Regions from separate parts of the Streptomyces sp. 840.1 genome, predicted to be linked through region 3. Evidence: riboswitches for the same ligand, from Rfam matches in the RefSeq annotation. Region 3 holds a riboswitch; each other region holds the start of a gene.
What was found. A riboswitch is a leader RNA that binds a small molecule or an ion and turns the genes downstream of it on or off. The one in region 3 is predicted to bind cobalamin.

Region 1 (9,700 bases), on a different contig from region 3:
TCTTCCGTGACCGTTCGGCGGGCTACGCCTTCCTGACCCGGTCCACCGCCTCCAGCGAGCAGACCATCGGCTGGGACGACGGGAACAGCTACCCCGTCATCGACGTCGAGATCTCCGCCGAGAGCCACCCTTTCTTCACCGGGAAGGCCCGGGTGGTCGACTCGGAGGGGCAGGTCGCCAAGTTCGAGCGCAGGTACGGCGAGGACGGCGGCGCGGACGCCTCCTGACCCGTTCGGCCCAGTGGGCGCATCCTCGACGGGGGCTCGGCCGTTCGGCCTGCGGGGGCGTGAACGACGAGGGACGAGGGGAGAGCTGCGGCATGGTGCGGGACGGGGCGGCGACCGTGGTGACGGGCCTGGGTCTGGTGACCCCGGTGGGCGCCGACGAGCACACCTTCTGGGCGGGGCTGTGCGCCGGCACCGGCGCGGCCCGGCACTGTGCGGAACTGGCCGGTCTGCCGGTCGACTTCGCCTGCCGGGCCGCCGGGCCGGACCTGGACGAGGCGGTGGGCGGACGCGCCGTGTTCCGGATGTCGCGGTTCGTGAAGATGGCCCTCGTCGCGGCCCGCCGTGCCGTGGCGGACGCGGGGCTGCGCCCGGACCGCTGGGACGGCGGCCGGGTGGGCGTCGTACTGGGCGTCGGCGTGGGCGGTGTCTCCGTGCTCGTCGACAACGTCCGCAGGCTCGACGCCGACGGGCCGCTCGCGGTCTCCCCGCTCCTCGTCCCGATGATGATGCCGAACGCGGCGGCCGGAGAGGTCGCCATCGACCTGCGCGCCCACGGACCGAGTCTGGCCCCGGCCACCGCCTGCGCGTCGGGCGCGACCGCCATCGCCCTCGCCCGCGACCTGCTGACGAGCGGTCAGTGCGATGTGGTGGTGGCGGGCGGCGCGGAGTCCGTGGTGACCCCCCTGGTGGTGACCGCGTTCGCGGGGATGGGGGCGCTCTCGGTGCGCACCGGTGACCCGGCGGCCGCGTCGAGGCCGTTCGCCGAGGACCGCGACGGCTTCGTCCTGGGCGAGGGCGCGGCCGTGCTCGTGCTGGAACGGGCCGCGGACGTACGGGCCCGCGGCGGGCGGGCGCGCGCGGTGCTGGCCGGCGCCGGAGCGGCCACGGACGCCCACCACCCCACCGCACCCGACCCGGACGGCGGGGGCGCTCAGCGCGCGGTCGAGGGGGCACTGGAACAGGCGGGCTGGACCGCCTGCGAGGTGGACCACATCAACGCCCACGGCACCTCCACCCCGCTCAACGACGCCATGGAGGGCGCGCTGATCGCCCGGGTCTTCCCGCACCGCCCCTCGGTGACCGCGCCCAAGGGCGTCATCGGGCACACCCTCGCGGCGGGCGGTGCGATCGAGGCGGTGGCCACCGTACTGACCCTGGAACACGGCCTCGTCCCGCCGATCGCCAACCTCGACGCCCCGCCGGCGGACTCCGGACTCGACTGCGTGACCAAGGAACCCCGCAGACAGCGCGTCGAGCGGGCGCTCAGCCACTCCTTCGGATTCGGCGGCCACAACGTGGCCCTCGCCTTCCAGCGGGCCCCGGCACCCCGCTGAACAGGAAGTAAAGAGCCGCGATTGCCAGAATTCGGGTGTCCTGGCCGATTCTTGATCGTTCCTGTCGTATGACCACAACGATCGACGGCCCCGTGCTGACCGCCGGCCCGGAGCGGACCACGGACCGGCTCACCTCGGTGCTCCTGGGCACCGACGCCCGCCGGGAGCACGGCTTCTGGCAGCGGCTCATCGCCACCGACCCGTTCCGCCGGCCCGCCGGGCCCCTGCCCGGCCCCACCCCCGACGAACGGCTCGCCCTCGCCCACGCACGGCTGCGCACCCTCAACAGCACGCTGGACAGCGGCGCCAGGCTGGCGGCCGACCCGCGCGCCCTGGCCGCGCTGCACGAATGGCTCGCCCCGGTGGACACCTCGCTCGCCACCGTCGCGGGAATCCACTACAACCTCTTCCTCGGCAGCCTCCTGGACCACGACGACGACCGCTCCCGCGACCTGTCGGACTTCCTCGCGATGCGGCGCATCGGAACGTTTCTCTGTACGGAGGTGGCGCACGGCAACGACGCCGCCGCGGTCGAGACCACGGCCACCTACGACCCCGCCCGGGACGGATTCGTGCTGCATACCCCGCACTTGGGCGCGCAGAAGTTCATGCCCAACACCAGCCCGGCCGGCGGCCCCAAGAGCGGACTCGTCGCCGCCCGACTGCTCGTGGGGGGCACCGACCAGGGGGTCTTCCTGCTGCTGGTGCCGCTCACCGACTCCTCGCACGCCATGCCCGGGGTGCGGATCCGCAGGCTTCCGGCCCGGATGGGCAGCCCCGTCGACCACTGCCTGACCTCTTTCGACCAGGTGTTCGTGGGGCGCGAGGCGCTGCTCGGCGGCCGGCAGGGACGGGTCGACGACGACGGAGTGTTCCGCAGCGGCACCGCCGGCCGCAGACGCCGGTTCCTCGCCTCCATCGGCCGCGTCACCACGGGCCGCATCTGCATGAGCGCGAGCGCGATCGGCTCCGCCCGCGCCACGCTCGCCATCGCGGTCCGCTACTCCGGCCACCGGTACGTCTCCGGGGGCCGCGCGCTGCCGCCGCTGCCGGTGATCGCCCACCGCAGCCACCACGGCCCGCTCGCCGAGGCCATGGCCACCGTCTTCGCGATGAGCCTGCTGCACCGACGGGCCCTGGACCGCTGGGAGGCGGCGGCGCACGGACCGGAGCCGGAGCGCGAGGCGGCCGGGCGGCTGGTCGACGTCGCCAAGGGCTGGATCACCTGGCAGGCCCGGTCCGTGATCGTCGAATGCCGGGAACGGTGCGGCGCCCAGGGCCTGCTGGAGAACAACGGCATGAGCGAACTCGTCACCGCGGTGGAGGGTGCCATCACCGCCGAGGGCGACAACATGGCCATCCACGCCAAGGCCGCGTCCGAGATGGTCATCTCCGCGATGCCCGACGCCCCGGAGGCCTGGGGCACCGCGGCCGCGGGCCCGCAGCCCGGCGACCTGGACGACCTCCGCTTCCTCGGCCGGCTCCTGGCCCACGTGGAGCGGATCCAGTTCGCCCGTTCCCGCGTCCGCATGGCACGGGCCCCGCACGGCGGTCCGCTGCGGCGGTGGAACGAGGGGTCCGGGCCCGCGCTGCGCGGAGTCGAGGCGCATGCCTGCCGGCAGGCGGCCGAGGCGTACGCGGACGCGGTCGACGGCCTGCCCGAGGGGCCCGCCCGCGAGCGGCTGACCGAGCTGGCCCTGCTGTTCGCGCTGCGCCTGGTCCAGCATTACAGCGGGGACCTGCTCGTCGCCGGCCACCTCACGGCCGGCCAGGTCGAGGACCTGACGGAGCGCACCGAGCGACTCGTCACCGCGGTGGCGGCCCACCTGCCCGAGCTCGCCGACTCCTTCGCGCTGCCGGAGGAGGTGCTCGCCGACTGGCCCATCGCCGGAGCCCGCTACGCCGAGGCGTACGACGACCCGGGGGCTTCCTGGCACAAGGCCGGGTCCCCGGCACCCGCCGGGGCCGGGCGGTGAGGGGCGCGGCGGAGCGGGCGGCTGGACAGGGCGTGCGGCGCGCGGCCGACGCGGTACAGGGCGTCGGCGTCGGTGTCGTACTGCTGGCCTTCTGGGGCACCGCGGCCGTGCTCTCGCGCTGGTGCACGGGGGCGGGGACGCCCGCAGGCGAATCGGTTCGCCGCAAGGCGTAACTGGAGGGACGCTGCTCAGTTACTCCGGCGTCGGGGTGGTGCGAGGAACCGCCCCGGGACACCCCCGCCGGACGGGCATGATGGAGAGGAAGACCATGAGCGCGATTCACCCCACGATCACCGAGGTACTCAGCCGTACCTTCAGGGTGCCTGTGGCCGAGATTCTCCCCGAATCCACGATGGACAGCCTGGACATGGACTCCCTGGCAGTCGCCGAGTTCGCCGTCGTCATCAGGGAGGCCGTCGGCGTCGAGCTCGACCCGGGCACGCTGCACCGGGACACCAGCCTCGCCGGGCTCACGGAGTACCTCCGCGCCGCGGCCCGCGACGAGGCGCCGGTGAGCACGGCCCGATGAAGATGCCGGCCATCGCTGTCACCGGACTGGGAATGATCACCCCGGTCGGCAACGACACCGAGTCCACCTGGGACGGGGTGTGCGCCGGGGTCAGCCCGGCCCGCACCGTCCCCGAGCTCGCGGGATGCGCGATCGACTTCGCCTGCACGGTCGACGGCATCGACCTGGACGCCGCGATCGGCCGCCGTACCGCCTTCCGCATGGGCAGGTACACCAAGTTCGCGGTACTGGCCGCGCGGGAGGCGGTCTGCGACGCGGGACTCGACCCGGGCGGCTGGGACGGCAGCCGGGTCGCGGTCGTCGTCGGCACCAGCAGCGGCGGGTCCGCCGGCCTCACCGATCAGGCCCTGGTGCTGGAGCGGCGCGGGCCCGAGGCGACCTCGCCGTCCGGGATCCTGCTCACCATCCCGAACATGCCCGCGGCGGAGATCGCGATCGAGATGAGCGCGACGGGCCCCAGCCTGGCGCCCTGTACCGCCTGCTCGTCCGGGATCACCGCACTGTCCGTGGCCCGGGACCTGCTCGTCACCGGACAGTGCGACCTGGCGATCGCGGGAGCCACCGAATCGACCCTCTTCCCGATCGCCATGACGGGATTCGCCAGATCCGGCGCGGCCGCCCTCGCGGACCGGGACCTGTCCCGGCTCAGCCGGCCCTTCGCGGCCGACCGGGCCGGGCTCGTCATGGGGGAGGGCGCCGCCGTCATGGTGCTGGAGCGCGCGGCCGACGCCGAGGCACGGGGCGCCGAGCCACGCGCGCTGCTCGCGGGCACCGGCGCCACCACCGACGCCCACCACCCCACCAGCCCGCACCCCGACGGCCGCATCGCCCAGGCGGCCGTCGAGGCCGCGCTGCGCGACGCGGGCTGGCAGGCCGGGGACGTCGAGCACATCAACGCGCACGGCACGGCGACCCCGCGCAACGACGCGGCCGAAGCCGCCCTGATCGGCCGGGTCTTCCCGCACCGGCCGCCCGTCACCGCGCCCAAGGGCGTGCTCGGCCACTGCATGGGAGCGGCCGGAGCGATCGAGGCGGGGCTGACGATCCTGACGCTCCAGCGCGGGATCGTCCCGCCGGTCGCCAACCTGGACGCGCCCGCGCCCGGGTTCGACATCGACTGCGTGACCAAGCGGCCACGGGCGCTGCCCGTGCGGCGGGCCCTCAGCCACTCCTTCGGGTTCGGCGGGCACAACGCCGTGGCCGCACTCCTGCGGCCCTGAGGACGCGGCGGGCGGACCGGGCCGGGCGGGCCCGGTCCGCCCGCGGCACCTTCGCTGAGCTGCGCGGACCCGCGTGGTAGCGTGCCTGGGCCAGTCGAACTCCACGTAGGGGTCAGGGAATCCGGTGCGAATCCGGAACTGACGCGCAGCGGTGAGGGGGACGGGCGGGGCCAGCAGCCACTGGGAGACCTACGGGTCCCCGGGAAGGCGCCCCGACCGTACGAACCCGAGTCCGAAGACCTGCTGGCACCCGCGGTCCGGCACCGGTTCGCGGAACTCCGTACACCGGGCCCCGCGCATGGGCCCAGAGACGCCGAGGTACTTCGTGCCGCTCATAGCCGGCCATGCCCGCTCCGCCGCCCTGCTCACGGCCGGAACACTCCTGCTGACCGCCTGCGGAACAGGCGGTGACAGCTCCGCCGACGGGCCCGCCGGGGCCGACGGCTATCCGGTGACCCTGAAGAACTGCGGGCACACCGTCACCGTGCGAGCGGCCCCGCGCCGCGCCGTCCCGGTCGACCAGGGCTCCACCGAGATCCTGCTCTCGCTCGGCCTCGCCGGCCGGCTCGCCGCCACCGCCACCTGGACCGACCCGGTGATGAAGGGCCTGGAGAAGGCCAACGCCGGCATCCCCCGGATCTCCGAGAACCGCCCCTCGTCCGAGAAGGTCCTCGACCAGGAGCCCGACTTCGTCAGCGCGTCCTTCGAGTCGACGCTCGCCAAGGGCGGCGTCGCCCCCCGGGAACAGTTCGAGGAACTGGGCGTCCCCACCTACGTCTCGCCCGCCGACTGCACCGCCAAGGACAACAGCAAGGACGGCGACGGAGTCAGGACCGGAGCACTGACCATGGACAGCGTCTACCGCGAAGTACGCGACATGGCCAAGGTGTTCGGTGTCCCGGAGCGCGGCGAGAAGCTCGTCGCGGAGCTGACCGCCCGGGTACGGAAGGCGACCGACGGCATCGACGCCTCCGGCGCCACCCTGATGTACTGGTTCGCCAACTCCGAGTCCCCGTACCTGGCCGGCTGTTGCGGGGCGCCCGGCGTCATCACCCGGGAGCTGGGCGCGAAGAACGTCTTCGACGACACGCATGAGGAATGGCCGCAGATCAACTGGGAGACGGTCGCCGACCGCAACCCGGACGTGCTGGTCATCGGTGACCTGACCCGCAAGTCGCAGACCGCCGAGAGCGCCTCGCGGAAGATCGCGTTCCTGGAGTCCAATCCCGCAACGAAGAACATGGACGCCGTACGGCACAAGCGCTACGTGCTGCTCAGCGGACAGGCCATGAACCCGTCGATCCGCACGGTCGAGGGCGTGGAGCGGGTCGCCGCCGGGCTGCGCACCTTCGGGCTCGCGGGGTGACGGACACCGAACGTGCCACGCGGGCGACCGGACACGGGCCCTTCGCCGCCGGTGAGCGCGGACATGGCGGTGTCCGGGGCATCGGCGGGGGACTCCTGTGGGCCGGCGGCCTGCTGCTCCTGGTCCTGTCCGTCGCCGTGGCCGTCACCATCGGCCCGGCCCGGATCTCCGTCGGAGACGTCCGGGACACGGTGGCGGCCCACCTGGGGCTCGGGGATTCGCCGCTCAGCCCGATCCGGGACGGCATCATCTGGAACCTGCGCATGCCGAGGACCCTGCTCGCCGCCGTCTGCGGCGCCGGGCTCGCGGTCTGCGGCACCGTCATGCAGTCGCTCCTGCGCAACCCGCTCGCGGACCCGTTCGTCCTCGGCGTCTCCTCCGGGGCGTCGACCGGCGCGGTCGTGGTCGTCGTCCTCGGGGTCGGCGGGGGAGCGGTGTCCCTGTCGGCCGGCGCGTTCATCGGGGCACTCTGCTCCTTCGCGCTGGTCCTCCTGCTGAGCCACACCCTCGGCGGCAGCACCGACCGGGTGGTCCTGTCGGGGGTCGCGGCCATGCAACTGTTCTCCGCGCTGACCTCCTTCGTCGTGATGACCGCCGCCGACGCCGAGCAGACCCGCGGGGTGCTGTTCTGGCTGCTCGGCTCGCTCGGCGGCGTCGGCTGGAGCGATGTGTGGACCTGCTCCGCCGTGCTGGCCGTGACCCTCGTGATCTGCCTGGGCCACGCCCGTACGCTCGACGCCTTCGCCTTCGGGCAGGACGCGGCCGCCACCCTCGGCGTCCACGTCGGGCGCACCCGGATCGTGCTGCTCTGCGCGACCGCGCTGCTGACCGCCGCCCTTGTCAGCTCGGCCGGCGCCATCGGCTTCGTCGGCCTGGTGCTGCCGCACGCGGCCCGCGCGCTCGCCGGCTCCGGGCACCGCAGACTGCTGCCCGTCACCGCGCTCGCCGGGGCCGTGTTCCTGGTCTGGGTGGACACCCTCGCGCGCACCGTCCTCGATCCGCAGGAGGTTCCGGTGGGCGTCGTCACCGCCCTGATCGGGGTGCCCGCCTTCGTACTCGTCCTCTACCGCACCCGGCGGGCCGCGTGAGCGCGCCCGGCCGCGGGCTGCGGGCCGACCGGGTCAGCCGCGAGGCGGGCGGCCGCCTCATCCTGGACGGGGTCTCGCTGACCCCGCCGCCCGGTGCCACCGTCGGCCTCATCGGCCCGAACGGCTCGGGGAAGTCGACCCTGCTGCGGATACTGGCCGGGGTCCTCGCGCCGGACGCGGGCACGGTCACCCTCGACGACGACCCGCTGGCCCGGATCGGCCGCCGCACGGTCGCCCGGCGGGTCGCCGTGGTCGACCAGCACTCGCTCACCCAGGTCGAGCTGAGCGTCGTGGACGTCGTACGCCTGGGCCGCATCCCGCACCGCCGCGCCTGGTCGGCGCCGACGGCCGAGGACGAGAGCGCGGTGGCCGAGGCCCTGGAGCGGACCGGTCTCACCGGCCGCCGGGACCAGTCCTGGCACACCCTCTCCGGCGGCGAACGCCAGCGCGTCCAGATCGCCCGCGCGCTGGCCCAGCAGCCGCGCGAGCTGCTGCTGGACGAGCCGACGAACCACCTGGACATCCAGCACCAGCTGGAACTGCTGTCCCTGGTGGCCTCGCTGCCGCTGACCGCCGTCATCGCCCTGCACGACCTCAACCTGGCCGCGATGTTCTGCGACCGGATCGTGGTGCTGGACGGCGGCCGGGTGGTCGCGGCCGGCACGCCTGCCGAGGTGATCACCCAGGAGCTCATCGCCGCCGTCTACCGGGTCGGGGCCGTCGTGACCCCGGACGGCCCGGCGGGGCGGCCCTCGGTGCGCTTTCGCCCGGGGAGGCCCTGACGCGGGGACACGAGAGGGCGGACCCCCGTGACGCGGGTCCGCCCCTCGCTCCTGTCCGGTACGGCCGGTCCGGCGCGGTGCGCGGGGGTCAGCGGCGCCGTCCCTGACCGAACTCGCCGCCGGCGTCCTTGCCGCCCATGTCCTTTCCGTCCTTGGTCATGCCGTCCGCGTAGTCGATCTGCTCCTTGCGCAGTTCCGCGGAGACTTCCTTCTGTTCGGTCACCTTCTTGGTCTCCATCCGCACCCGCTCGACCGGCACGGTCTCCTTCCGCATCGTGGCGCGTTCGGCGTGCAGGGTGACCTCGACGTCCTGCTCGTTGATGTCCGAGCGGGCCGCCTTGTCGCCGGGCTGGAGCGGCTCACGCACCACCCGGACCTCTTCGTGCGACACGGGGACCGTCCTGGTGACGTTCTCGGTGACGACGTACTTGTGCAGCCGGGCCTTGCCGCTCTCGTACTCCTCGGTGCCGATACGCAGCTGTTCCTCGGAGCGGATGAGTTCCTCCTTGCCGTCCAGGCCGGCGGAGGCGGACCGTTCTGGGCCCGCTCCGGCTCCGACCAGCGGACGGGCCGTACCGGAGGTCTCGGCGTCCCGGTGCTTGCCGGTGCCCGCGCCCGCTGCCGCGCCCGCGGTGCCGGAGGCCTTCCCGCGCGACGTGCCGGCCGCGCCCATGGCCCCGGCCCCGGCTCCTGCTCCGGCGGCCGCGCCCGCTCCGGCCGCGCCCATGGTGCCGGTCCCGGACGTGGTCGGCGCACCGGTTGTGCCGGCGGCCCCGGAACGGTCACCGAGCTTGCCGCCGGTGTTCCGGGTCAGGCCGTAGTGCCGGTAGAGCTCCTCCTCCTCGGAGACGGAGAGGTGAGCGTCCGCGTCCACCCTGGGGGCTTCCTTGACGCGGTCCTTCGGATGGGAGATGTGCAGGTCGGAGCCCACGCGACGGGCTCCGGCGAGAGGCACGAAACTTTCCTTCATACCGAACAGGCCGGTCTTCACCGTGATCCAGTCCGGTCGGCCGGTGCTGTCGTCGACATACACCCGGCCCACGTTGCCGATCTTCTCGCCCGCGGTGTCGTACACCGTCAGGCCGTCGAGCTCTCCGGAATCCGTGAAACCGTCAGCGGCTCCCATGACCGATTCCTCCTAGCTCGGGCGCGTCCTGTAGGTGGGTCCAGCAGGTGAG
Region 2 (9,700 bases), on a different contig from region 3:
GGGACGAAGGCGGTCTCCGTCACGGCGCCCGACGGCACGGAGCACCGGCTCGCCGCCCGGCACGCCGTCGCCGTCTGCACGGGCAGCCGGGCCGTGGTCCCCGACCTGCCGGGGATCGCGGAGGCCCGCCCCTGGACCAGCCGTGAGGCGACGAGTGCCAAGGAGGTGCCCGGCCGGCTCGTCGTCGTCGGCGGGGGAGTGGTCGGTGTGGAGATGGCCACGGTGTGGGGCGCGCTGGGCTCCGAGGTCACCGTGCTGGTCCGGGGCGCGGGGCTGCTGCCCCGGATGGAGCCGTTCGCCGGTGAGCTGGTGGCGGAGGCGCTCACCGCCGCCGGAGCCGATGTCCGGTTCGGTGTCTCGGCCGCCGCGCTGCGGCGCCCGGCCCCTGACGGACCGGTCACCGTCGAACTCGACAACGGTGAGAGCATCGAGGCCGACGAGATCCTCTTCGCCACCGGCCGCGCCCCGCGCACCGACGACCTGGGCCTGGAAACGGTGCACCTGAAGCCGGGTTCCTGGCTTCAGGTGGACGACAGCTGCCGGGTCGAGGGCACCGGCTGGCTCTACGCCGTCGGTGACGTGAACCACCGGGCGCTCCTTACCCACCAGGGCAAGTACCAGGCCCGCATCGCCGGGGCGGCCATCGCCGCCCGCGCCGAGGGCGTCCCGCTGCTGGAGACGGACCGCTGGGGTGCCCACGCGGCCACCGCCGATCACTCGGCCGTCCCCCAGGTCGTCTTCACCGACCCGGAGGCCGCCTCGGTCGGCCTCACCCTGGCCGAGGCGGAGCAGGCGGGCCACCGGGTCAGGGCCGTCGACCACGACCTCGGCGCGGTGGCGGGTGCCGGGCTGTACGCGGACGGCTACCGGGGCCGCGCCCGCATGATCGTCGACCTCGACCGGGAGATCCTGCTCGGCGTCACCTTCGTGGGCCCGGGGACCGGCGAGCTGCTGCACTCGGCGACGATCGCGGTCGCCGCGGAAGTCCCGATCGAGCGGCTCTGGCACGCGGTACCCGCCTACCCGACGATCAGCGAGATCTGGCTGCGGCTCCTGGAGACATTCCGTGGGTAGCGGCGGAAGTTGAGGCCGGACGGCGAAGGCCTGCGGGTGCGGTGGGCGGAGCGGGTCATCCCTCCTGTGGTCTAGGCCAAGGGGGTCCTGTCCCTCTATCCTCGTGCGTGCCAGCGGCACGCCGTTCCCCACCCCTGGTTGCGTGCTGGCGAGCGCGATGCCCGGCCGACTCTGTCCCGAGCGGCCGGGTAACCTCCCCCCACTCACCGCCTCCAGGAGGCCACGGTGAAAGTACGCACCAGAATCACGGCGATCGTCGGCGCTGCCTGTATCGCCGCGTCCCTGGCTCTCGCCACGGCGTCGGCCGCCCCGCAGCAGTCGGCGTCGGTCGTCCTCAACGAAGTCGCGCGGGCCACGAGCCCGTCCGCCGGCACCGCCGGGCCGGACGGCACGGTCTGGATCGCCGAACGCGCCGGAACCGTAAGGGTTCTGAATGCCCAGGGGATCGGCGAGCCGGTCCTGGACATCTCCGACGAGACGACCATCGACGGCGAACGCGGCCTGCTGGGCATCGCGTTCGACCCGGACTTCGCCCACTTCTACATCTCGTTCACGGACCTCGAAGGCACGAGCACCGTGGACGAGTTCGCCATGGAGGGCGGCGCGATCCGGCCGGACACCCGGCGCACCGTTCTGACACAGACCCAGCCGTACTCGAACCACAACGGCGGCGACATCATGTTCGGTCCCGACGGCTATCTCTACATCGGCCTCGGTGACGGTGGATCGGGCGGCGACCCGGACGGCAACGGCCAGAACCTCGGCACGCTGCTCGGCAAGCTTCTGCGGATCGATCCGGGCGGCGGCGACCCGTACGCCATCCCGGCGGACAACCCGTTCGTGGACGACCCGACGGCGCGGGGCGAGATCTGGGCATACGGACTGCGCAACCCGTGGCGGTTCTCGTTCGACGCGGGCACGGGCGACCTGCTGATCGGCGACGTCGGCCAGAGCGACTGGGAGGAGATCGACTGGGCTCCCGCGGCCAGCAAGGGCGGCGAGAACTACGGCTGGTCCTCGATGGAGGGCAACCACCCCTTCCGCGGCGGTACCGAGCCCGCGAACCACGTGCCGCCGGTGCACGAGTACGACCGCAGCGGCCTCGGCTGCTCGGTCACCGGCGGCTATGTCTACCGAGGCGATGCCATCGCCGGCCTCAAGGGCACGTACGTGTTCAGCGACTACTGCGACGGCACGATCCGCACCCTGCAGATCGAGAACGGCGAGGTCACCGGCGAGGGTGACCTCGGAGTCCAGGGCGGCGAGGTCATTTCGTTCGTGGAGGGCGGCGACGGCGAACTGTATGTTCTCGCCATCGGCGGCAGCATCTCGCGCATCGACCCGGCGTGAGCCGATGAGGTACCGCGCACACTGACAGCCGGGAGGCCCGCGGGGCCGGGACCGCGAACCGCGGTCCCGGCCCCGCCGGTCGCGGTGCGGCCGGCAGGGGCTGATTTCCGGTCGTGGCATGATCGGCGGCCATGGAGCACTTCATACGTCCCAACGGTTCACCGCCCGTCAACGGCTACAGCCACGCGGTCGCCTTCACCGGAGCGATGGTCGCCGTCTCGGGGCAGGTCCCCCTGGACGGCGACGGCAATCCGGTCGGTAAGGACGATGCCGAGGCCCAGGTCCGGCAGGTCTACGCGAACCTGATCACCGCGCTGGAGGCAGCAGGCTCAGGTCTGGAACACGTGGTCAAACTGACGGTCTACCTGACCGACCTGGACGACCTGGGCGCGTTCCGCACAGTGCGGGACGAGTACCAGGACGCCAAGAACCCGCCTGCCTGCTCCTTGGTGAGGGTGGCCGGCCTGGTCCACCCGGACTTCCGGGTCGAGATCGATGCATTGGCCGTGGCGCCGAGTGCTGGCCGGCGATCCGCTTCCCCTCGCGGCTGAAGCCGCACAGCGGATCCTTGCCTTCGAGGGGGCGAGCGCCGGCATCCGGTGATCCGGGCGTGGGGCCCCGGTGGCGCCGAGGGCAGCCGGCAGGGCCCACGCCGTGCCGCAGACGGCGCACGCGGTCCCGCCGGGCGGCCGCCCGGCGGGACCGTTTCGCTCAGGCCGGGGGCTGGCTGTCGCTGGTGGTGACGCGGACGTGGTCGACGACGAGTTGCTGGGGGAAGGTGGTGTTGCCGTCGGGGTCGCCGGGCCAGTAGCCGCCGACGGCGAGGTTGAGGATGAGGAAGAAGGGCTTGTTGAAGGCCCAGGTGTTGCCGCCGGTGTCGGCGGGGGTGCGGTGCTGGTAGACGTTGCCGTCGACGGACCACGTGACGGAGTCGGGGGCCCAGTCGATGGCGAAGGTGTGGAAGTCGTCGGCGAAGGCCTGGCCGCCGGGGAGGCTGTAGCCGGCGCCGATGCCAGCGGAGCCGGAGTAGCCGGGGCCGTGCAGGGTGCCGTGGACGGTGTTGGGTTCGAAGCCGACGTTCTCCATGATGTCGATCTCGCCGGAGTTGGGCCAGCCGACCTGTCCGATGTCGTCGCCGAGCATCCAGAAGGCGGGCCACATGCCCTGGCCGCGCGGGATCTTCATCCGGGCCTCGACGTGGCCGTAGGTCTGGGTGAACTTGCCCGAGGTGTTGAGCCGCGCCGAGGTGTACTCACAGGTGCCGTACCAGCACTGGTAGTTGTTCGGGTTCTCCTTGCGCGCGGTGATGACCAGATGGCCCTGGCCGTCCAGCGCCGCGTTGCTGTTCCCGGCCGTGTAGTACTGCCGCTCGTGGTTGTTGACGTTGTCACCGGTCTCGATCTGCCACTTACCGCCGTCAACGGCGGAACCTGCGGCTCCGTCGAAGTCGTCGGTGAACGTCGCGGCGGCGGTGGACGCCTGCGTGGTGACGGATCCCTTCGAGGCCGGAGACGGCATGGGGGCGCCGGAGGCGAGGCCGGAGGTGGCGGAGACGAGGGCGAGTACCGAGAGTGCGGAGACCAGGAGGCGCCTGGTCAGGTGGGGGGAGCTCATGTGAATTTCCTTTCCGTACGGGACGGAGGAAATGTGACTCACCATGCATATGACAAGTGGGGGCATGGCGGCCACGTGGGGGAGTTGAGGCCTTAGTTCACTTCGTGATTTAAGAAGTGAACCAAGAGCGTGTCAAGGCTCTTGGCAGACCACAGTTCTTGCACGCACCGGGCCGCCGCCCCGTCGGCGCGTTCGTCAGCTCTCCGGTTCCGCCGGGAGCGGCCGGCCGCAGCGCAGGTTCCACCGCCCCGACCTGCCGCTGAGCTCCGTGACGGTCAACGGGGCGACGTCCAGCCGCCAGAAGGCCTGCGGCGGGAGGTCCAGTGCGTGGACCGTCGCGGCGCGGATCACGGCGGGCTCGGCCACCGCCAGCACCCGCCCGTCGTCGCTTCCGTGCGGGGAGTCGAGCCACGAGCCCACCCGCGTGCACAGTTCCAGCAGGGACTCACCCCCGTGCGGCGCGGCGGCCGGGTCGCTCAGCCAGGCGGCCACCCCGTCCGGCTCGGCCGTGCTCACCTCGGCCAGCCGGGCGCCGGACCAGCGGCCCATCTCCCAGTCCCGCAGGGCGGGTTCGGGTTCGGACCGGAGCCCCAGTGCGTCCGCGGTCGCGGTGCAGCGCATGGACGGGCCGCGCATGCGCCTGGCCGCCGATGGCACGGCGGGTGCGGCGGCCCGCGCCTGCCGGAGTCCGGAGTCGTCGAGCGGCGCGTCACCGGCGAACCGGGCCTCGCGCAGCGCCGCGTTCATCGCCGGTGAGATCAACATCACCCGTACCGTCATTGCTGCCCTCAACTCCCTGAACGGTGGCCACTTGCCCGACCACACCATGGCATCAGGGCTTCCCGGACGCCCGGACCGCACCATGGCGGCGCCCACGCCCAGGCGGTATGGTCGCGACCACACGACGAGGGTGTGACGGAAGTCCGGTGAGAATCCGGCACGGTCGCGCCACTGTGAACCCGTACCTGTGCGGGGAAGTCAGACCCAGCACCTTCGTCTCAGGCACCACGATCGGGACGCGTGTTCCCACAGGAGGTTCTGCCATGGCACAGACTGCTGCCCCCGCCACCGGCGCACCCGCCATCACTCCCATCTCACTGAAGGCCATCGCCCCTTGGGCGGTCTTCTTCGGCATCCTCATGCTGATCCTGCTCTACTTCGTCGGCGCCGAGCAGGGCGCCACCTCCGTCATCTCGGGCGCGGGCGTGCACGAGTGGGTCCACGACGGCCGTCACCTGCTCGGTTTCCCCTGCCACTGACCCACCGGGCTGATCCAGGGGAATCCCTCATGAACTCCATATCTGTCAGAGCTCTGCTGGTCCGCGGCATGCTGGCCGGCCTCGTCGCGGGCGCGCTCGCGCTGGCCGTCGCCTACTTCCTCGGCGAGTCCCGGGTGGACGCCGCCATCGCCCTGGAGGAGGCGCACAGCCACGACCACGGTGGCGGCGAGGAACTCGTCAGCCGCACCATGCAGTCCACCGCGGGCCTCGCCACCGGCGTAGTCGTCTTCGGCGTGGCCATCGGCGGCATCGCCGCACTCGTCTTCTGTTACGCGCTCGGCCGGATGGGCCGCTTCGGTCCGCGCGCCACCGCGGCGCTGATCGCGGGCGCGGCCCTGCTGGCCGTGTACGTCGTGCCGTTCCTGAAGTACCCGGCGAATCCGCCGGCCGTCGGCAACCCCGACACCATCGGCAGACGCACGGCACTGTTCTTCCTGATGGTCGCCCTCAGCGTGCTGCTGGCCGTCGCCGCCGTCATCCTCGGCAGGCGGCTGGCACCCCGCCTGGGCGCCTGGAACGCGACGATCGCCGCAGGGGCCGGATACGTCCTGCTCATCGGTCTCGCGTACGTCTTCCTGCCCTCGTTCAACGAGGTCGGAAAGGGCTTCCCGGCCACCCTGCTGTGGCAGTTCAGGCTGGCCACGCTCGCGGTCCAGGTCACGCTGTGGACCACTTTCGGGCTGCTCTTCGGCTACCTCACCGAACGGCTGCTGGTGCCGAGGGCGCAGCCTGCCCGTGCAGGCGGCACAACAGCGGAACGCGCCGCGGCCGCGGCGGGCTGACCCGCCCACGCGCCGTCGGGCCCGTGCAGCGCCGGAACCCGCGAGGTGAGTCCTCGCGGGTTCCGCCGCGTCACGGGCCGGCTCGCGTCACCGCCCGGCGGGACCGTCCCAGTCCACGCGGTAGTGCTTCAGCAGGGAGTCCTCACGCACCAGGCGCATGCCTGCGGCCGTCATGACGCGCTGGGACGCGACGTTGTCGAGGTCGGTGTCCCCGTGCACGCAGACGACGCCCAGGCCGCGGGCGAACCGCAGCAGCGCGCGGAGCGCCTCGGAGGCGTACCCCATGCCCTGGACCGAGGGCACGAGCCCGTAGCCGATCGTGACGTGCCCGGCCTCGTCGGGAACCCCGTGGAACCCGAGCCCGCCGATCACCGGCCCGTCCTTGCCGAGCCGTATCTCGTACGAGCCGAACGGAGCCGGATCCCCGGTCTCGGCAATGGCGCGCAGGACGCGCGTGGCCGCCGCCCGCTCGCCCTGGGAGGGGTATCCGGCCGCCCACCGGACGCCTTCCGGTGGCCGGCCCTCCACCACGTGCTCGACGTCGGATGCGCTCATCGCGCGGAGCAGGAGGCGCGGGGTATCGATAACGGTCATGACGCAGTGGACTATCACGCGGTGCGGGCGGGCCGCACCCGGATATCTCCCGGTGAACGCCCGCCCGTACCGCATGTCCCACCCGCCGCAGGCACCCCCGGTCGACCTGCGGTCACGCGCCGCCCGCCGGGGTGAAGTCCCCGGCCAGCGCGGCCGCCACCCGCAGGTGTGTCGCCGCCTCGGTCTGCCGCCCCTGGCGCTCCAGCGTGCGGCCGAGCATCAGCCGGGCGTAGTGCTCCACGGGGTCGAGCTCCAGTACCGCCCGCAGTTCCGTCTCGGCCCGGCCGAGCCGCGCCGAGTGGTAGTAGGCCCTCGCCAGCAGCAGGCGCGGCGCGACCTGCTCCGGCACCTCCTCGACCAGCCCGCCCAGGATCCGGGCCGCCACCAGGTACTCCTTCGATTCGAAGAAGAACTGCGCGCGCTCCCACCGCTCGGCTGCGGTACCGAACTCGTAGTAGGTGTCGCTCATTCGTCCTCCTCGGTCGAGGCTCGCCGCCGGGCCCGTCCCGGCTGCGTCGATGGTCACAACACTCCAAGGTGGTTTAACATTCCACTAAATATTCGGCGTGGGTGCCGTCGGACCGGGCCCGTACGGGAATAGGTTGAGCGCCATGAGCAATCTCGATCGCCAGGCAGTTCCCTCCGTCTGCGGAGGGCGCGGCTTCGTCGTCGCCGAACCCGTACGCGAACTCCTCACCCCGCGTCGGGTGAAGCTCGGGGAGTCCACCGAGGTGCGCAGACTGCTGCCCAACCTCGGCCGCCGCATGGTCGGTGCCTGGGCCTTCGTGGACCACTACGGCCCCGACGACATCACCGACGAGCCCGGGATGCAGGTGCCGCCCCACCCCCACATGGGCCTGCAGACCGTCAGCTGGCTGCACGAGGGCGAGGTCCTGCACCGCGACAGCCTCGGCAGCCTGGCGACGATCCGCCCGTACGAACTCGGCCTGATGACCTCGGGCCGGGCGATCAGCCACTCCGAGGAGAGCCCCAGGCCGCACGCCGCTCTGCTGCACGGCGCACAGCTCTGGGTCGCGCTCCCCGACGCCCACCGCGACGCCGAGCCGCACTTCCAGCACCACACGGACCTGCCGACGGTCACGGCCCCCGGCCTCACCGCCACGGTGATCCTCGGCGAACTCGACGGTGCGCTCTCGCCCGGCACCGCGTACACCCCGATCGTCGGCGCCGACCTGGCGCTGCGCCGGGGCGCCGAGGCCCGCCTCCCGCTCGACCCCGACTTCGAGTACGCGGTGCTGTCGATGTCCGGCGAGGCGGAGGTCGACGGCGTACCCGTCCTGCCGGGTTCGATGCTCTACCTCGGCTGCGGCCGCACCGAACTCCCGCTGCGCGCGGAGTCCGACGCCGGTCTGATGCTCGTGGGCGGTGAGCCCTTCGAGGAGGAGATCGTCATGTGGTGGAACTTCGTGGGGCGTTCCCACGAGGAGATCGAGGAGGCCCGGCAGGCGTGGGCGGAGGGCTCCCGCTTCGGTGAGGTGCACGGCTACGACGGCGACCGGCTGTCTGCTCCCGCACTGCCGCCGGTGGCGCTGAAACCGCGGGGACGGGTGCGCTGACCTGGAGGGATGTGTTCTCCGACGGTCTTAGTCGTGTGCGCCGGCTGCGGCCCCCCGCCAGTACGGCGGAGGGGCGCAGTTGCGCCTCCGGTAGGTCGATTCCTAGGGCGGTGCCTGCCCTGCCCGACCAGCGCTCTCCGGCTCCCGCTCCTGTTGCTCGGCCCTGTGGAACTCGTCGTCCGGCAGCTGACGGGCCCGTTGTGCAGTGGGGGTGCGCCCCGTCTCCCGCGGTGTCACGATGTCCGGTGAGAGGTGCCTGACCCGGTCATGGAACAGGGCTACTCGCTGCTGCCACTCACCGCGCGTACTCCAGGTATTCGGTGTCAGCCATCTCGCCCACTCATGCTGCCCTGGTCTACCGCCCCGACGTCAGTGAATCGCCTGGCGGGCCGCGGAACCACGATCCTTGAGAGAGGGACGCCTTCCATGACCAAGAAGAAGCTCTCCGCAGGGGACGACGTCGAATGGAAGAGCCACGGGAAGACGGTCGAGGGCTCTGTCACGAGGAAGGTTGACCGGCGCACCAAGGCCGCCGGCCGAACCGTGGCTGCGTCGAAGGACGATCCCCAGTACGAGGTCGAGAGCGACAAGACGGGCAGGACGGCCGTGCACAAGCCCGAGTCGCTGCGCCGGAAGAACGACGGGTCGTAAGCGGCGGCAGCGCGGGCCGGCGGGGTCCGGGGCCGCCCGAAGGGCCAGCGGTACGAAGAGGCCGAGAAGAAGAACATCGGGGGCCGCTCCACGATGAACAAGGAGGAGCTGCTCAAGGCCGTCGGCCGTTGAAGGGCTGGTTACGCCTGGGGCGGGGCCGCTCAGGGGATATATCAGTCGAACCCGGTCTCGTTCCCGTGACCGAGGGAACACATGACGTGAGTTATGGCCCCAGGCCGGCTCGCCCCCGACCGACGGCCAGCCGGCGCCCGCTCCGAGCGAATGCCGGCCCACGGGGCGCCGGCCCCGGAGGGACGGCGAGACCGATGAAGACTCATCGCCGACATGTTGGTACATCCAATGGCAACTAGAGTGATAAGTGTCCGATTCAGCCCTTGCCACTCATCCATTTGCGTGCGTGGAGGCGTTCATGGCTGTCCGCCATCAGCTCATCAACCACCCGCCCTCGGCCCTGTGGGCCGTGCTGGAACAGCCCGAGCAGTACGCGGAATGGGTGGTAGGAACATCGGACTCGCGTCCCGCTGAGGGGAATTGGCCGAGTCTGGGATCTTCTATCGCCTACACCCTGCGCCTGGGGCCGAAGGAGTTCGAAGGGCGCACTACCGTACGGCGGCTCGAGCGGCCGGGTGCTCTCGAACTCGAGGTGTTCAGTGGGCCCATGGGGACCGCGAGGATCGCCTTCGACATCCGCCCGTGGGGCGAGGGAACACTGGTCATCCTCGATGAGCATCCGTTGCGGGGGCTCGGTGGCGTTCTG
Region 3 (9,700 bases):
AACCGGGAGAACTGCGCCGGAGAGAAGGGGGTGACCATGGAGGACACGTACACCGAGATACGCACGATCGGCAAGATCTTCGGCGTCTCGGACCGCGCCTCCACCCTCGTCTCCGAGCTGCGCACCCGCGCCCGCAAGGCGAGCGAGGCCGTGAAGGACGCGCGTGACGTCTCCGTGTTCGTCTACGACAGCGGCGACAAGTCCGCCTTCACGGCCGGTGGCAAGGGCCTGGGCAACGAACTGATCAGACTGGCAGGCGGCAGGAACGTCTTCTCCGACCTGGACGACGTGTTCGGCGACGTCTCCTGGGAGCAGGTCGTCGACCGCAAGCCCGACGTCATCGCCATCTACGACTACGCGGGCACCGGCGTCGCGCAGAAGAAGAAGTTCCTGCTCTCCCAGCCGGCCCTCGCCGATGTGCCCGCGATCAAGAACAGGCGTTTCGTGGTGCTGCCGCTGACCGACACCCTCGTCGGCGTCCGCTCGGCGGACGCGGTGGGCGACCTGGCGCGCGGACTGCACCCGGACAGCTTCAAGTGACCGCGTCCACCACGGACGCCGAGAACACCGCCCTGGTGAAGCCGCGCCGCCGGGCCGCGTTCGCGCTCACCCTGGTCGGGCTCACCGTGCTCCTGGCCGCCTGCTTGACCGCGGGACTCGCTTTCGGCTCGGTGCACGTGCCGCCCGGCCAGGTGTGGGGCATCGTCACGCACGCGCTCGGCGCCGACTGGACGGAACCCACCTGGAGCCGAGCGCGGGAGACGATCGTCCTCGACGTGCGCGGGCCCCGCGTCCTGCTCGGCGCGGTCACCGGCGCGGGTCTCGCCGTCGTCGGCACGGCGTTGCAGGCTCTGGTGCGCAATCCGCTCGCCGAGCCGTACCTCCTCGGAGTGTCCTCCGGCGCCTCGCTCGGCGCGGTCTCGGTGATCGTGTTCGGGGTGAGCTTCTTCGGGACGGTGTCCCTGTCGGCGGCCGCGTTCGCCGGGGCACTGGGCGCACTCGTGCTCGTCTACGCCGCCGCCCGTACCGGCGGCCGCATCACCTCGCTGCGGCTCATCCTGGCCGGGGTCGCGGTGGCGTCAGTGCTCAGCGCGCTGTTGAACCTGATGCTCCTGACGACGGACAACGGCAACGAGGCACGCACCGTCCTCGCCTGGACGCTGGGCGGCCTGGGCGGCGTGTCCTGGGGTTCGCTGTGGCTGCCGGGCCTGGCGCTGCTGCTCGGCATCGCCGTCCTCATGGTGCAGTCCCCGAACCTGAACCTGCTGCTCGCCGGCGAGGAGGCCGCCGCCACCATGGGCCTGGACGTCGCCCGGTTCCGGGCCCGGATGTTCGTGCTCGTCTCGCTGGTCACCGGGGTGCTGGTGGCCTCGGCCGGACCGATCGGTTTCGTCGGACTGATGCTGCCGCACACCGTGCGGCTCCTCGTCGGCGGCGACCACCGGCGGGTGCTGCCCGCCGCCGCGCTCGGGGGTGCGTCCTTCCTGGTCCTGGCGGACATCGCGGCACGGACCGTAGCGGCACCGCAGGAGATGCCGGTCGGGGTCCTCACCGCCCTGTGCGGGGGGCCCTTCTTCCTGTGGCTGATGCGACGCGACGCCCGTAAGAACGCGGGAGGCACGGCATGACGGCGGCCGAACTGCGCGTCGAGGGCGTCACGCTCACGGCCGGGGCACGGCGGCTGGTCCACGACGTCACGCTCACGGCCCGCCCCGGGGAGACGATCGGCCTCGTCGGACCGAACGGCAGCGGCAAGTCCAGCCTGCTGCGCGCCGTCTACCGGATACTGCGGCCGGCAGCCGGAACGGTCCGCGTCGACGGCGAAGACGCCTGGTCACTGCCACCGCGCCAACTGGCACGCACCCTGGCCGCAGTGGTGCAGGACGCTCCCTCCGGCCTCGATCTGAGCGTGCGTGAGGTCGTCGCGATGGGCCGCGCCCCGCACAAGCGACTGCTGTCGGGCGACACGACGCAGGACGCCGCGCTGATCGAGGCGGCACTCACCTCGGTCGACGCCGTCCCCCTGGCCGACCGCGCCTTCGACCGGCTCTCCGGCGGCGAGCGCCAACGGGTTCTGATCGCCCGTGCTCTGGCCCAGGAGCCGTCGCTGCTCGTCCTGGACGAACCGACCAACCACCTGGACATCCGGCACCAGTTGGAGATCCTGACCGTACTGCGCAGACTGCCCGCGACGGTCCTCGTCGCCCTGCACGACCTCAACCTGGCCGCGTACTACTGCGATCGCCTGTTCGTTCTGTGCGACGGCGGTGTCGTCGCTTCCGGAGCGCCGCACGAGGTACTCACTCCGCGCCTGCTCGCGGAGGTCTACGAGGTGACCGCCGAGGTCGCGGTGCATCCTCGCACGGGCCGTCCCCAGGTGACGTTCCTGCCGGCGGACGCACCTGTGCCCGACGCGAACCGGTGACCGGGCGCCCTCGGTCAGCTGGACGCCGGTACCGGGGTACGAGCCGGCCTGCGGCGGCGGATCCGGGACGCCGGACTCACCGCGACGCGGGCTGCCTGCGTCGCGGTGAGCAGATCCCGGACGCGTTCGGAAACGGGCGGGCCGGGCCCCGACGGCCTGCTCCGCTCCGCTCCGCTCCGGTCACCGGGCCAGGCAGCAGTCACCGCACTTCGAGCCGTTCAGGGCCCGGTAGTACAGACAGCAGCTCCGCCGCCGGAACGTCAGCTCGGGGCCGGTGACCTCACCCGTGCCCAGCAGCCGCCCCGTCTGGAGGAGTTCCCTCGTCAGCCCGGTCAGCGGTGCCCGCAGGCCGGGCCGGGACCTCAGCAGCTGCGCCGCCGAACCGACCAGCGCGGAAGCCGAGTTGCCCGCGAGCAGGCGGGGAGCCACCTTCACCGGAAGACCCCGCTCGACACCCTCCAGGACGCCGTCCGCCTGAGCGCGGACGGCATCGGCGAGCGACGACGTCGACTGCGGAGCACGGCTGCCCCGGGGCTCGGCCAGCCGCAGCGTCGGACTGTCACCGGCCCACTCCACGGTGGCCGTCTCCGGCACGATCCCGTGCAACAGCGCGCAGGCGAGAACCGGTGACCACAGGCGTGCCGCGAGCCCGAGATGGGCGATGGAGACTCCGACGCGGGCCTCGGCGGTGTCGTAGCGTTCATTGACAGTCCTGGCCCGCGCGGCGAACCCTTCCCCGGTGAGCCCTCCTTCACCGGACCCGGGCCCCTGGGCCGTGTCCAGGTCGAAGAATCCGCCCATCCGCGCCACGTCGCGCAGCGCCCCGACGACCTCGTGGGCCGGTACCGCGTCCGCCGCGCCCCAACCGTTGGTCATGAGATCGCCGTCCCGACGCGGCGCGGCGGGTCGATCAGATAGAGGTCGAGGATCCCGGGACGGTCCGCGACACCCGGCCCGCCGGCCCGCACCCAGTCCGCTATGTCCTCGGTGGCATCGGGGTCGTTGACCAGGCCGAGCCAGACCGGCCGGGCCCCTGCCGCCCGTCCGACGGCCGAGGGCTGTACGACGATGACGTTGGCCTGCTCGCAGAGGTCCAGGCACTCGGATGTCCGCACCGGGGCGATCTCCCGCAACCGCGCGGTCTGCGCGGCGTGATCGCCCCGCACCTTGGCCGTGCCGCAGCAGCAGTCGCGGCACACCACCACCCGGCAGGGGACCGCCCGGTCCGGCGTCGGCGCGTTCTTGTCGGCGGGCCGCTCAGGCATGCCGCATCCTCCCTCTAGCCGGGGAGTTCCGCCCCGGGGTCATTCGAGGAGGCGACAGCGTGAGTCTCCTGGCTCTCGGGTCCGTGCTCGTCCCGGCCTTCCCGCCCTCGCGGGGCAGTGGCGCGTCGGGATCCGCTCGCCGATCACAGTGGCGGTACCGCACCGGATTCCCACCGGTTTCCTCGGGCCGCCGTCGCCCATGTCCGCCGCCCATCATGTCACCCGCCCCACGGCGACGGGAGCCCGGCCGGACGGCGTACCGGGACACCGTCGTGTCCGGCCACCGGGCGGCATCAGGCGCGCCGTGACCTCGCCAGTGCCAGGGCGTCTGTGACTTCCCGGACCACGCGCTCCGCGTCCTCGGGACTGTTGACCACGTCGGTGTCGTTCATGTCGACCACGAGGACGTCACTGGCGCGGTAGTGCTCGCGCACCCAGTCGTCGTACCCCGACCACAGCGTCCGGTAGTACCCGACGAGACTCCGGTCCTGTTCGAAGTCGCGTCCCCGCAGCCCGATGCGGTGCAGAACCGTCTCGAAGTCCGCCCGCAGGTACACCATGAGATCGGGTGCCTTGCGGTAGGGCAGGCCGTCGATCTCGCGCATCATCTCCGCGAGCAGCCCCTCGTACACCCGCATCTCCAGGGAACTGATCCTGCCGAGGTCGTGGTTGACCTTGGCGAAGTACCAGTCCTCGTAGATGGAGCGGTCGAGAACGTTGTCGTCCTGCTTGTACGCGTCCTTGATCGCGGCGAAACGCGTCTGCAGGAAGTAGAGCTGGAGGAGGAAGGGGTACCGCCTCGCCTCTATCTCTTCGGGGCCGGCCGTGTAGAAGAGCGGCAGGATCGGATTGTCCTCCACGCTCTCGTAGAAGACCTTGCTCCCAAGTTCCTTGGCGATCAGTTCGGCGACACTCGTCTTGCCGATCCCGATCATGCCGCCGACGCAGATCACTGCCATACCTCAATCTTTCCGGGAGCTGCCCATGCCGGAGGGAGTGCACAGGGTGCGGAGCGTGATGCCGGCCCCGTCGATGCTCGCTGCCCGACAGGGGACGGCGGGAAGAGGCCCCTGGCACGCCATCGGAACGAGCCTCGCGAGCACCGCTTCAGTGTCTGGATATCGCCCGCAACGCGGACACCGTACCTGGCGCGCACAAGCGAAACGGCAGGTGAGTCCTCCTTCTTCACCGGCTCCAGAATCGCCACGCACTCCACATGGTGCGTCATCGGAAGCACGTCACCCGGGTGAACTCAGAGAAAACCCCAGGTCAGGTCCGTCTCGTCTCCGTCTTGGGGCCACCATGCGCTGGGAGCGTCAAACGAGCGTCACGGCGGACGCCCAGTGATCCCAGCAAGGAGTGCACCAGATGCCGTCCCCGTGGTCAGGTTCAGGCTTCGATGCTCACACGAGGGAAGCATTGATCCTTATCAGCGTCGATCGTTTGGGACACCCCATGCAGGCGGCACCTCGCTCAGGAAGCGGATGACGTACTCCCCGCTGACTTCGTTCCAGCCACCGGAAGTACGTACTCACCGGCGAGACGCGCCCAGTGCAGCGGGAGAGGCCGGGCGAGCGGTGGATAATCGTCGTGGTAGCGCAGCTGGTGCGTGAGCGTCGCCCACTCCGCCGGCCAGTCGGGCGGGTCACCCGCACGCCCCGAATCCGTCAGCGCCTTCTCCGACAGACAGCCGAGCACGGTGATCTCCAGTTGCCCGGGGTTCCACGCGGTCTTCCCGGGCGCTGTCCGGCCCTGTGCCGTGGGCACCAGCTTCATGAGCCCCTTCGGCAGTTTCACCACCGTGTGCGGCTTCGAGGCCGTACTCGCGAAGACACGGCCCTCCGTATCCGCCGTCCCCCACACACCCTCGGCGAAGCCGACCCCGTCCTCGGTATCGTGGGCGTACCACTCCGCCACCTCACCCCGGGCGTTAGCGTCCCGTACGAGCAGCACCCGCAGGTCGTGGCCGTAGAGCGTGTGCCGCTGGGCGGGTTCGGCCCCGAAGCCGAGCGTGTCGCGGTCCAGTGCACCGTTGCGCAGGCCAGGCCAGCACTGGCGCAGATTACCGGCGTCCGCCAGCAGCAGCGTCGGGCGGTCGCGGAGCTGGAAGAGCAGTGCCCGGATCTGCCGCTCGGTCTCCCGCTGCCTGTCCTGCTCCACGCCCGGGCGGGCAGCGGGCCGGGATCCTCCCGGGGCTGCCGAGTCCTCGACGAGCTTCCCCGTGCCGGTCTCCTTCCCGCCACTCGCCGCCGGTTCCCGTGCCTGGGAGAGCAGCAGCAACAGCTTCGGATACGGCACCCATTCGGCTCGTTCTGCGTCCCACCCCTCGATGACGCCCGGTCCGTCCCCGAGGCGCACCCGCACCGCCACCAGCCGGTGGACGGGGCATCGCGTGGGCCCCTTCCTGGTGTGGCGTACGAGCCAGAGCGCCGCGTACTGAAGGTCGCCCGGAATGCCGGCTCCCACCCGGTGGGCGGGCGGGCTGATCGCGCCCAGCTGCCGGAAGGCGTCCAGCCAGGTCCACCGGGCCCGGTGTTCCAGAGCGCTGTCGGTGTCGTCGGGCGAGTTCACGAACTGGGTCAGCCGTCCCTGCCGTGCCCAGGCGATGCGCAGCGCGTGCTTGGGGTCGGAGTCCGGGACGGCAGCGAAGCGCTCCTTGCCGGCGATCTCCGTGATCACGACTCCGGCCCCGCCGAGAAGCGGGCGCCCCCGGTCCGCCACGAGCCCGCAGCGCACTTCAATGGCCTCGGCCAACCGGACGGCCCTGAGGCGCCCGCGGGCTCGGGTGGTCGGCAGTGCGTCGGCCAAGAGTCCCGCGGGCCGGGCCCGGACGCGGATATCGACCCCCTCGCACTGCCACTGCCAGGTCTCCCCGTCGGCCGACGGCACTTGTTGCCCGGCGGGAAGACCAATGAGCTTGGGCAGCTCGGCGAGCAGCGCCGCACGGGTTTCCGGGGACTGCCAGAAGACGTCGATCTCCAGGGGGCGGCCGTTCAGTGCGCGTGTCAGCGCCGCCCGCCGCTGCAGAGCTAGCTGGGCGTCGCGGACGCCCGGGACGCGTCCGGCGCCGGAACGGGGCAGCAGGGAGGGTGTGTTGCTCCGGGAGACGCGCGTGAGGTCGGGGACCCGGGTCAGCAGGGGACGCAGCCCTTCCTCGACCCAGGCGTCCAGATCCGCCCGCTCCTGTGGCATCAGCCCGGGTCCGACCTCGTGCGGGCCGATCGACGGGTGGTAGACGATGCCGGCGGCCACGTCCCCGGAACCGTTGATCCAGCGTTCAGGGTCGGAGAAGAGCGCTTCGGGCCGGGGATAGTTGCGCACGATGTCCAGCTCGGGCACAAGCGGTGCGGGACTGTGCCGGCGCCATGCCAGTTCCTTCGACCGCCGGTCGTAGCCCAGTGTGTTCACCATCAGCCGGTGGCCCCGGTCCGGCCCTTCCGGCCACGGCAGTGGAGCGTCGAGCAGGACGGTCGTACCGCCGAGCTGGTGGGGGCGTGCGTCCAGTCGGGTGGCCCACCGGCGTACCTGGGTGGACACATGGACGCGGAACCGCGGAGCGAACGGCACGGTGTGGACGGTGATGGCGAGGCAGGCCGAGTAGTACCAGGTCTGCCGTCGGCGCTCGTATCGCTGAGGCGGCCAGGAGACAAGCCGCGCGCCGTCACCCGAGCTCTCAACGCGGAAGTGGAGTGTGGTGCCGCCCGTGCGGAACGTCCGGGCGGCCAGCCGGAAGGCGATCCACTCGGGCAGCAGGCTGTAGAGTCGCGCGGCGGGTTCGGCGGTTCCGCCCGCCGAGAGCACGCTCTCGGCGAGGTCGACCGATTCTGTCTCCCAGTGGGGCAGACGTACCGTCTCGGTCGGGTCACCAGAGCGGAGCCTCTCCTCGAAATCGGCGCCCTCCGAGTCGTCGTCCTCCCGGTGCATGCCCGCCGCCCAAGCTCCTACCACCGGGGCCAGCACGTCCGGCGGGACGGCTTCCCGCGCGTAGAGCCACGGCAGACGGCCATCCGTCCCGGCGTTGCGGCCGGTCGCGATGACGCCTGGCGCCATCGCCTGGAGCAGGGAGTTGAACCTGCGCACGGGGAGCCGGTGGGGGTGGACGGAGTTCTTGCCCGCCTCGGCATGCATCCCGGTGAGCTCGGCGTGCAGGTCCTCGCCGAGCCGCAGCACTTTCATCTCCTCCCGCCAGGGTCCGTGGAGCGGGTCAGGTTCATAGGCCGTGACGCGAATGTGGTGGTACACGGAATTACCTCCTGGGACAGGGGGTTCGGCGCTTACGGGTGGGCGGGTACGGTGGCGAGCAGGCGGGTGAGCATGCTGCGCAGTGGCGCGTACAGGGCGCGGACGATGAACTGCTCCTCCGCGGTCTTCGTGCCGCCGTCGAAGTACGGGTCCAGGACGGCGAGGACGCTGTGCAGCAGACTGGATTCGGGGGTGTCGGGCCGCGCCGGTACGGCGCCGCGGTTGGGGGCGAAGGCGGCGTCGACGAAGACCACCCGGGCCGGTACGCCACCGCGTACCAGTCGCCCGATCACCTGCCACAACAGGACCAGCATGTCCCAGGTGACCTGTTTCCGTACATCATCGTCGAGACGGCTCCACGCCATCGAACGGGCGAGTACCTGGTACCAGTACGAACGGGCGAGGCGGTGGAACTCCTCCGCTCCTTCCTCGACGGTGGGTTGTCCCCGTACCAGGGTGGCGAAGTCACCGCCGGTGACGGCGCGGACGACCCAGTCGTTGACGGCGTTGACGGCCAGGTGGAGGTCCTCTGGGTGCGGATGGGGGCGTGCCAGGAAGTAGACCGTGCCGATGGCCGCCTCGTCGTCCTCGTTGAGGATGTTGTGGCCGCGTTCCAGCGCGAGCAGGGGCGCCACCAGGATGTCCGCTTCGAGGTCCTTCAGGTGCTCGACGTCGCCCCGGCGCAGTGATCGGGCGTGGTAGGCGGACGGCGCCTCGTCCTCCGCGGTGATCTCCTCGTCGTCCGACACCAGGCACAGCACCTTGCTGTGCCAGCGAACGTTGAGGTTGTGCAGTGTGTCGGCCACCACACGTGCCTCGGCATAGCTGCCGACCAGCAGAAGGATCTGGTCGCGCCCTGGAGGAAGAGAGAGCAACTCCTGCTGGAGCGGACCACCTTCAGTGACCTCGTACTCGTCTCCGCCCTCACCCAGATGGCACGCGATACGGCGCAACTTCTCCGGGCGGTCGTCCGGATGGGTTCCCGACATGCGCAGTTTCTCGTCGCCGTCGTCGATGAACTCGAAGCGCATGGAGCTCCCGTCGGCGATGCGTTCGGTCACCTCGGCCGGCGGTTCGATGACCACACCGACCGGGACGCAGACGTGGTAGCGGCTGGACGCGCCCGCCCAGCTGCTGCCCGACATGAGCAGCAAGTGGGCACCGGGCCTGCCGTCGACGGAGGTGAGATAGGGGATGGTGCGCAGCAGCTCACGTCCGACGCCGCTGCACCGGAAGAAGGTCAGTTCGCCACTGCGGACTCCGCCCTTATCCTCACCCGGGACCCGGAACTGGAAGCCGAGCACATTGCCCATCGGGGCCTCGGGCACCATCGGACCGTAGTCGAGCGGCCGGCGGTACATCGTGTTGAAGCCCAGGCTGAGGGCAGCCTCGACGCGGGGCCACATGGCGTTGATCATGGCGAGCCGCGGTTCGAGGGCGCTGAGCAACAGTGTGAACTCGAAGCGCTCCGCGAGTTGCTTCCGCCACTCCTCGGGAGTCTGGGGCGGAGGCTTGGGCTTCCTGCGGTGTCCGCGCTTCCCCTCCTGTTCCTCCTCGCGCCGCCACTCGGCGTACGCCTCTTGGTACTTCCGCTGCCGGGCGGCCATGTACTTCGAGTCGATGGAGAAGACCTCGTCCATGACCTCGGTGAGGCGGCGCCGGGTGTTCTCCGGGTTGCCGGTGTGGAGCAGTTCGTTGAGGAGGGCGGTCAGCCGGCTGAAGTCCTCCTCCGTCCTGCGGTGACGGTCACCGAAGGGGTTGTCCCGGA

Region 1: linked by a shared signal. The riboswitch ahead of EDD93_RS31300 (ABC transporter substrate-binding protein) and the one ahead of EDD93_RS24200 ((2Fe-2S) ferredoxin domain-containing protein) in region 3 are both predicted to bind cobalamin.
Region 2: linked by a shared signal. The riboswitch ahead of EDD93_RS34540 (CbtB-domain containing protein) and the one ahead of EDD93_RS24200 ((2Fe-2S) ferredoxin domain-containing protein) in region 3 are both predicted to bind cobalamin.

What each region holds. Positions count from the first base shown of each region.
Region 1 is NZ_RJUU01000002.1:1,167,724-1,177,423, forward strand. Features, by position in the region: gene EDD93_RS31275 (type B 50S ribosomal protein L31) at 1-227, shown strand, start outside; gene EDD93_RS31280 (beta-ketoacyl synthase) at 320-1,561, shown strand; gene EDD93_RS31285 (acyl-CoA dehydrogenase) at 1,630-3,537, shown strand; gene EDD93_RS39755 (hypothetical protein) at 3,570-3,710, shown strand; gene EDD93_RS31290 (acyl carrier protein) at 3,806-4,066, shown strand; gene EDD93_RS31295 (beta-ketoacyl synthase) at 4,063-5,286, shown strand; cobalamin riboswitch at 5,361-5,549, shown strand; gene EDD93_RS31300 (ABC transporter substrate-binding protein) at 5,585-6,652, shown strand; gene EDD93_RS31305 (iron ABC transporter permease) at 6,649-7,740, shown strand; gene EDD93_RS31310 (ABC transporter ATP-binding protein) at 7,737-8,522, shown strand; gene EDD93_RS31315 (PRC and DUF2382 domain-containing protein) at 8,611-9,648, opposite strand.
Region 2 is NZ_RJUU01000003.1:463,876-473,575, reverse strand. Features, by position in the region: gene EDD93_RS34565 (NAD(P)/FAD-dependent oxidoreductase) at 1-1,074, shown strand, start outside; gene EDD93_RS34560 (sorbosone dehydrogenase family protein) at 1,300-2,424, shown strand; gene EDD93_RS34555 (RidA family protein) at 2,556-2,975, shown strand; gene EDD93_RS34550 (family 16 glycosylhydrolase) at 3,136-4,038, opposite strand; gene EDD93_RS34545 (histidine phosphatase family protein) at 4,234-4,818, opposite strand; adenosylcobalamin (AdoCbl) riboswitch at 4,930-5,079, shown strand; gene EDD93_RS34540 (CbtB-domain containing protein) at 5,082-5,297, shown strand; gene EDD93_RS34535 (CbtA family protein) at 5,327-6,100, shown strand; gene EDD93_RS34530 (GNAT family N-acetyltransferase) at 6,188-6,694, opposite strand; gene EDD93_RS34525 (tetratricopeptide repeat protein) at 6,807-7,163, opposite strand; gene EDD93_RS34520 (pirin family protein) at 7,306-8,271, shown strand; gene EDD93_RS34515 (DUF2945 domain-containing protein) at 8,698-8,922, shown strand; partial or broken gene EDD93_RS40575 (plasmid stabilization protein) at 8,968-9,054, shown strand; gene EDD93_RS34505 (SRPBCC family protein) at 9,353-9,700, shown strand, end outside.
Region 3 is NZ_RJUU01000001.1:5,276,374-5,286,073, reverse strand. Features, by position in the region: gene EDD93_RS24220 (ABC transporter substrate-binding protein) at 1-540, shown strand, start outside; gene EDD93_RS24215 (iron ABC transporter permease) at 537-1,628, shown strand; gene EDD93_RS24210 (ABC transporter ATP-binding protein) at 1,625-2,425, shown strand; gene EDD93_RS24205 ((2Fe-2S)-binding protein) at 2,606-3,301, opposite strand; gene EDD93_RS24200 ((2Fe-2S) ferredoxin domain-containing protein) at 3,298-3,690, opposite strand; cobalamin riboswitch at 3,752-3,874, opposite strand; gene EDD93_RS24195 (deoxynucleoside kinase) at 3,984-4,649, opposite strand; gene EDD93_RS24190 (pPIWI_RE module domain-containing protein) at 5,164-7,932, opposite strand; gene EDD93_RS24185 (hypothetical protein) at 7,965-9,700, opposite strand, start outside.